Azoarcus olearius: one gene and its partner. The protein of the gene in region 1 binds, or shares a complex with, the protein of each later gene. Links are inferred from orthologs where the notes say so. Each region holds a gene or a part of one and is shown in the gene's direction. Other genes may lie near its edges.

The links.
Region 2: the proteins of iscU (region 1) and dqs_RS01880 are in contact, whole or in part, in a solved structure (PDB 5XT5), measured with the Bacillus subtilis proteins. The link is inferred for Azoarcus olearius from one-to-one orthologs.

What each region holds. Positions count from the first base shown.
Region 1 is NZ_CP016210.1:2,316,519-2,319,532, reverse strand. Bases 316-3,014 are described here. They hold iscU (Fe-S cluster assembly scaffold IscU), read left to right. Parts: upstream 316-1,322; coding sequence 1,323-1,706; downstream 1,707-3,014. Other genes in these bases: hscA (Fe-S protein assembly chaperone HscA), read left to right, coding at 2,604-3,014; hscB (Fe-S protein assembly co-chaperone HscB), read left to right, coding at 2,055-2,588; iscA (iron-sulfur cluster assembly protein IscA), read left to right, coding at 1,727-2,050; dqs_RS10665 (IscS subfamily cysteine desulfurase), read left to right, coding at 316-1,291. Also shown: dqs_RS10670 (cysteine desulfurase family protein), read left to right, coding at 1-46; more of dqs_RS10665, read left to right, coding at 80-315. UniProt on the Bacillus subtilis protein: Part of the SUF-like system that mediates the biosynthesis of iron-sulfur (Fe-S) clusters. Acts as a sulfurtransferase and thus transfers sulfur from SufS to SufB.
Region 2 is NZ_CP016210.1:403,302-406,615, forward strand. Bases 295-3,293 are described here. They hold dqs_RS01880 (family 2A encapsulin nanocompartment cargo protein cysteine desulfurase), read left to right. Parts: upstream 295-877; coding sequence 878-2,710; downstream 2,711-3,293. Other genes in these bases: dqs_RS01875 (family 2A encapsulin nanocompartment shell protein), read left to right, coding at 295-903; dqs_RS01885 (TMEM165/GDT1 family protein), read left to right, coding at 2,967-3,293. In the rest of the region: more of dqs_RS01875, read left to right, coding at 1-294; more of dqs_RS01885, read left to right, coding at 3,294-3,314. UniProt on the Bacillus subtilis protein: Type II cysteine desulfurase that acts as the initial step in the SUF-like Fe-S cluster assembly pathway.

The sequences.
Region 1 (3,014 bases):
CGTGCTTGCGGCAGAACTGAGACAAATGACCGCGCTTGCGGTCTGACATGAAAAGACGAATCGCTAACGGAGTGACCCCATGTTGAAGTTTCCGATCTACCTCGACTACTCGGCGACGACGCCGGTCGACCCGCGCGTGGCGGCGAAGATGATTCCGTGGCTGACCGAACACTTCGGCAACCCGGCGAGCCGTTCGCACGCCTTTGGCTGGGAGGCGGAGCGCGCGGTTGAAGAGGCGCGCGACGAGGTGGCGAAGTTGGTGAACGCCGACCCGAAGGAAATCGTGTGGACCTCCGGGGCGACCGAGTCGAACAATCTCGCGATCAAGGGCGCCGCGCACTTTTACCGCAGCAAGGGCAAGCACGTCATCACCCTCAAGACCGAGCACAAGGCGGTGCTGGATACGGTGCGCGAACTCGAGCGCGAAGGCTTCGAGGCGACCTACCTCGACGTCCAGGAAAACGGCCTGATCGACCTGGAAGCCTTCAAGGCGGCGCTGCGCCCGGACACCACCGTGGTGTCGGTGATGTTCGTCAACAACGAAATCGGTGTGATCCAGCCGATCGCCGAGATCGGCGAGATCTGCCGCGAAAAGGGCATCGTGTTTCATGTGGACGCCGCCCAGGCTACCGGCAAGGTCGAGATCGACCTTGCCAAGCTCAAGGTGGACCTGATGAGCTTTTCGGCACACAAGACCTACGGCCCGAAAGGCATCGGCGCGCTGTACGTGCGCCGCAAGCCGCGGGTGCGTCTGGAGGCGCAGATGCATGGTGGCGGCCACGAACGCGGCCTGCGCTCGGGCACGCTGGCCACGCACCAGATCGTCGGCATGGGCGAGGCCTTCCGCATCGCCCGCGAAGAAATGGCCGAGGAGAACGGCCGTATCCGCCGCCTGCGCGACAAGCTGTTGAACGGCCTGACCGATATCGACGCGACCTACGTCAATGGCGATGTGGAGCACCGCGTGCCGCACAACCTCAACATCTCGTTCGCCTACGTCGAGGGCGAATCCTTGATCATGGCGATCAAGGACATCGCGGTGTCGTCCGGCTCGGCCTGTACGTCTGCGAGCCTGGAGCCGTCCTACGTGCTGCGGGCGCTGGGTCGTGACGATGAACTCGCCCACAGCTCGATCCGCTTCACGATCGGCCGCTTCACCACCGAAGAAGAAATCGACTACGCCATCGATCTGCTCCACAAGAAGATCGGCAAGCTGCGCGAACTCTCCCCGCTGTGGGAGATGGTGCAGGAGGGCGTGGATTTGAACACCGTGCAGTGGGCCGCTCACTAAGCCGCCCGCAACCCCAAGCAGGAGAAGCAAAATGGCATACAGCGACAAACTTCTGGACCACTACGAAAACCCCCGCAACGTCGGCTCCTTCGGCAAGGACGACGAAGGCGTGGCCACCGGCATGGTTGGCGCGCCCGCGTGCGGCGACGTGATGAAGCTGCAGATCAAGGTCGGCAAGGACGGCGTGATCGAAGACGCGAAGTTCAAGACCTACGGCTGCGGCTCGGCCATCGCCTCGTCCTCGCTGGTCACCGAATGGGTGAAGGGCAAGACGCTGGACCAGGCGCTGGAGATCAAGAACACCCAGATCGCCGAAGAACTGGCTTTGCCGCCGGTGAAGATCCATTGTTCCATCCTGGCCGAAGACGCGATCAAGGCCGCGGTGGCGGACTACAAGAAGAAGCACGAAGCCTGACCATCACAGGAGAGTCGAGCATGGGAGTGACGCTTTCTCAAAGCGCGGCCAAGCACGTCGCGAATTTCATCGCCAAGCGTGGCAAGGGCCTGGGAATCCGTCTTGGGGTGCGTACCTCGGGCTGTTCCGGCATGGCCTACAAGCTGGAGTTCGTCGATGAGAAGCAGGACGAGGACCTGGTCTTCGAGAGCCACGGCGTGCAGGTGATCGTCGATCCGAAGAGCCTGCCCTACATCGACGGCACCGAGCTGGACTTCGTGCGCGAGGGCCTGAACGAAGGCTTCAAGTTCAACAACCCGAACGTGAAAGACGCCTGCGGTTGCGGCGAGAGCTTTAACGTCTGAACGCATGGCCATCGATCTGCAGCAGGATTACTTCTCGCTGTTCGGGATGCCGCGCCGCTTTCGCATCGACGAGTCGGCGCTGGAGGCGGCGTGGCACGGCCTGCAGGGCGAGGTCCACCCGGACCGCTTCGCCCACCTGCCGGACGTCGAGAAGCGGAGGTCGATGCAGTGGGCCACACGGGTCAATGAAGGTTTTCGCGTGCTGCGCAAACCGCTGAGCCGCGCGCAGTATCTGCTCGAACTCGCCGGCGTCGATGCGGCCGTCGACACCAACACCGCGATGTCGCCCGAGTTCCTGATGGAGCAGATGGAGTGGCGCGAAGCGGTGGAGGAAGCTCGCGCGGCCGGCGAGGTGGATGAGCTGGAGCAGCTTCATCTGCGCCTGCGCCAGCATTCGCGCGAGGTGCACGCCGGACTCGCCGACGCGCTCGATGATGCGGGTGATTACCCCGCGGCCGCCGAAACCGTGCGGCGCCTGATGTTCATCGAGAAACTACAACACGAGATCGACGACGCCCTTGAGGCGCTCGAAAACTAGATGGGCGCGTAAAGCATGGCTCTGCTCCAAATCGCCGAACCAGGCATGTCCGCCGAGCCCCACAAACACCGCCTCGCGGTGGGGATCGACCTCGGCACGACGAACTCCTTGGTCGCCACCGTCCGCAACGGGTTGTCGGTGTGCCTTGCTGACGAGGAGGGCCGCGCGATGCTGCCGTCCATCGTCCGCTACCGCGCGGACGGCGCCGTTCAGGTCGGTCACGCGGCGGCCCCCTTTCAGGCCACCGATCCGAAGAACACCATCGTCTCGGCCAAACGCTTCATGGGTCGCGGCCTGAAGGACGTCGCCTACGTCGAGGCCATGCCCTACGACTTCGAAGACGCACCGGGCATGGTCCGGCTGCGCACGGTGCAGGGCGTCAAGAGCCCGGTGGAGGTCTCCGCCGAGATTCTCCGTGCCCTGCGC
Region 2 (3,314 bases), 1.9 Mb from region 1 along the record:
GCGCTCGGCGATGCCGCCGCGCGGCAGTTGGCCAACGCGACCAAGACCACCGCCCAGCTGTCCACGATCAGCCCGCGCTGGCTGACCCACCTGCTGCAGTGGCTGCCGGTCGAAGCCGGTATCTACCGCCTCAACACCGTCAAGAATCCGCGCGACGTGCGGGTCGCGTGCTCGCAGCGCGACGAATCCGAGCTGCCGCAGACCTTCGTCGATTACGACGAGGCGCCGCGCGAATACTTCCTCAACGCGGTCACCACCATCCTCGACGTGCATACGCGCGTCTCCGATCTCTATTCCAGCCCGCACGACCAGATCAAGGAACAGCTCCGGCTCACGATCGAGACCATCAAGGAGCGCCAGGAGTCCGAGCTGATCAACAACCCGGACTACGGCCTGCTGGCGAATGTGGCCGACGAGCAGATCATCTCGACGCTGACCGGCGCGCCGACGCCGGACGACCTCGACGAGTTGCTGACCAAGGTGTGGAAGGAGCCGGCCTTCTTCCTGACCCACCCGCTGGCGATCGCCGCCTTCGGCCGTGAATGCACCCGCCGCGGCGTGCCGCCGCCCACGGTGTCGCTGTTCGGCGCGCAGTTCCTCACCTGGCGCGGCATTCCGCTGATCCCGTCGGACAAGGTGCCGGTCGATGGCGGCAAGACCAAGATCCTGCTGCTGCGTGTGGGCGAGAAGCGCCAGGGCGTGGTGGGCCTGTTCCAGCCGGGGCTGGTGGGCGAGCAGTCGCCCGGGCTGTCGGTCCGCTTCATGGGCATCAACCGCAACGCCATCGCGTCCTACCTGATCTCGCTCTACTGCTCGCTGGCCGTGCTGGTGCCGGATGCCCTGGCGGTTCTCGATGACGTGGAGGTCGGCAAGTACCATGACTATCCCGACACCTACAAGTAAGGGCGCCGAGGGTCTGTCCGGCGCGCCGCTGCCGGATCTGCCCGACGAGGCCACGCTCGGCGCGCTCGCCTCGGCGTTCTTTCGCGCGCTGCCCGGTGCCGCGCTGCCGCCGGCCGACCCCGTGCGGGCGCAGGTGGCGTCGGCGCCCGAACTGAGCCTTGCCCAGGGCGGCTCGCGGTTGGCGCCGGCCCCGGTGGCGTCCGATCCGGTCGACCCGGTTGGCGGCGCGGGGGCCTTCGGTGTGCCGCAAGCCTATGCTGCCGCGCTGCCGCAGGTTGCGCCGCCGCAGGTGCCGGCCGGTGTGGCCGAGGGGCTGCCGCTGGCGGTGCCGGGTTCGCCGTATTACTTCATCGGAGAGGCGAGCCCGTATCTGCAGGCCGGCGCGGCCCCCGCGTTACCGGAAAACCGCGTCGTGGCGCGCAGCTTCGGGCTGCCGGGCGAGGGCGAGCTGAAGGCGCTGCTGGCGGAGATTGCCGCCGGACGGCCCTTGGCGGATGCGCCGGAGGCGGACCCGGGCGGCCGCTTCTACTTCATCGACGCGGCGAAGGTGCCGGCGGCGGAGCCGAGCGCGCGGGCGCCGTTCGACGTCAATGCGGTGCGGCGCGACTTTCCCATCCTGCAGGAGCGGGTGAACGGCAAGCCGCTGGTGTGGTTCGACAACGCCGCGACCACCCACAAGCCGCAGGCGGTGATCGACCGGCTGGCCCATTTCTACGCCCACGAAAACTCCAATATCCACCGTGCCGCGCACGAACTGGCGGCGCGCGCCACCGACGCCTACGAGGCGGCGCGGCAGAAGGTGCAGCGCTTCCTTGGCGCGGGTTCGGCGGACGAGATCATCTTCGTGCGCGGCGCCACCGAAGCGATCAACCTGGTGGCGAAGACCTGGGGCGTGCAGAACATCGGCGAGGGCGACGAAATCGTGGTGTCGCTGCTCGAACACCACGCCAACATCGTGCCGTGGCAGCAGCTTGCAGCCCAGGTCGGCGCCACGATCCGAGTGATTCCGGTAGACGACAATGGCCAGCTGAAGCTCGACGAGTTGCAGAAGCTGCTCAATCCGCGCACCCGGCTGGTGTCGGTGACGCAGGTGTCGAACGCGCTCGGCACCGTGACGCCGATCAAGCAGGTCATCGACATGGCCCATGCTGCCGGCGCCAGGGTGCTGGTGGATGGAGCGCAATCGGTGTCGCACATGCGGGTGAACGTGCAGGCGCTGGATGCGGACTTCTTCGTGTTCTCGGGCCACAAGATCTTCGGCCCGACGGGCATCGGCGTGGTGTACGGCAAGGCCGCGCTGCTGGAGCAGATGCCCCCTTGGCAGGGCGGCGGCAACATGATCGCGGACGTCACCTTCGAGCGCACGCTGTTCCAGCCCGCGCCCAACAAGTTCGAGGCCGGCACCGGCAACATCGCCGACGCGGTCGGACTGGGGGCGGCGCTGGACTACGTGGAGCGCATCGGGCTGGAGAATATCGCGAGCTACGAGCACGACCTGCTGGTCTATGCGACGCGCGGGCTGTCGTCGATCGCCGGGGTACGCCTGATCGGCACCGCCGCGGACAAGGCCAGCGTGGCGTCCTTCGTGCTCGCCGGGTATTCCACCGAGGAAGTGGGCCGCGCCCTCAACGAGGAAGGCATTGCGGTGCGCTCCGGCCACCACTGCGCGCAGCCCATCCTGCGCCGCTTCGGGGTCGAAACCACGGTGCGGCCGTCGCTGGCGTTCTACAACACCTGCGAGGAAATCGACCGCATGCTCGCGGTGGTGCGCCGTCTGGCGCGCGGCAAGGGCCGGGTGGGCGCCTGAGGCCCGCCCGTGCGCGGCGCCACGCCGGCCGCTGCGCACGGGTGCTGGACGCTGCACCGCGTCATCGCTAATATCCGCGCCTTCATTGGGGAGTAGCCGCCCTTCACCGTGGTGAAGGGGCTTGCGTCAACACACTTGGCCGTCCGGCCATGGCGCAGGCGGTTCCTGGACTTGGCAAGACCTTTGATCACGATGCCTCTGGTATGGCCGGGGAGGCGCGTGGTCATCGGTTGTACCGGCCAGGGATCATCACTGCATGGAAGCTTTCCTCGTCTCCACCAGCATCGTTGCGCTCGCCGAGATCGGCGACAAGACGCAACTGCTCGCCTTCATCCTCGCCGCCAAGTTCCGCAAGCCCTGGCCCATCGTGCTCGGCATCCTGGTTGCCACGCTGGCCAACCACGCCGGCGCCGGTGCGCTCGGCAGTTTCGTCACCTCGCTGGTGTCGCCGGAAGTCATGCGCTGGGTGCTCGGCCTGTCCTTCATCGGCATGGCGATCTGGACGCTGATTCCCGACAAGTTCGAGGAAGACGACGCCACCTTCGCCCGCTTCGGCGTGTTCGGCACCACGCTGATCGCCTTCTTCCTCGCCGAAATGGGCGAC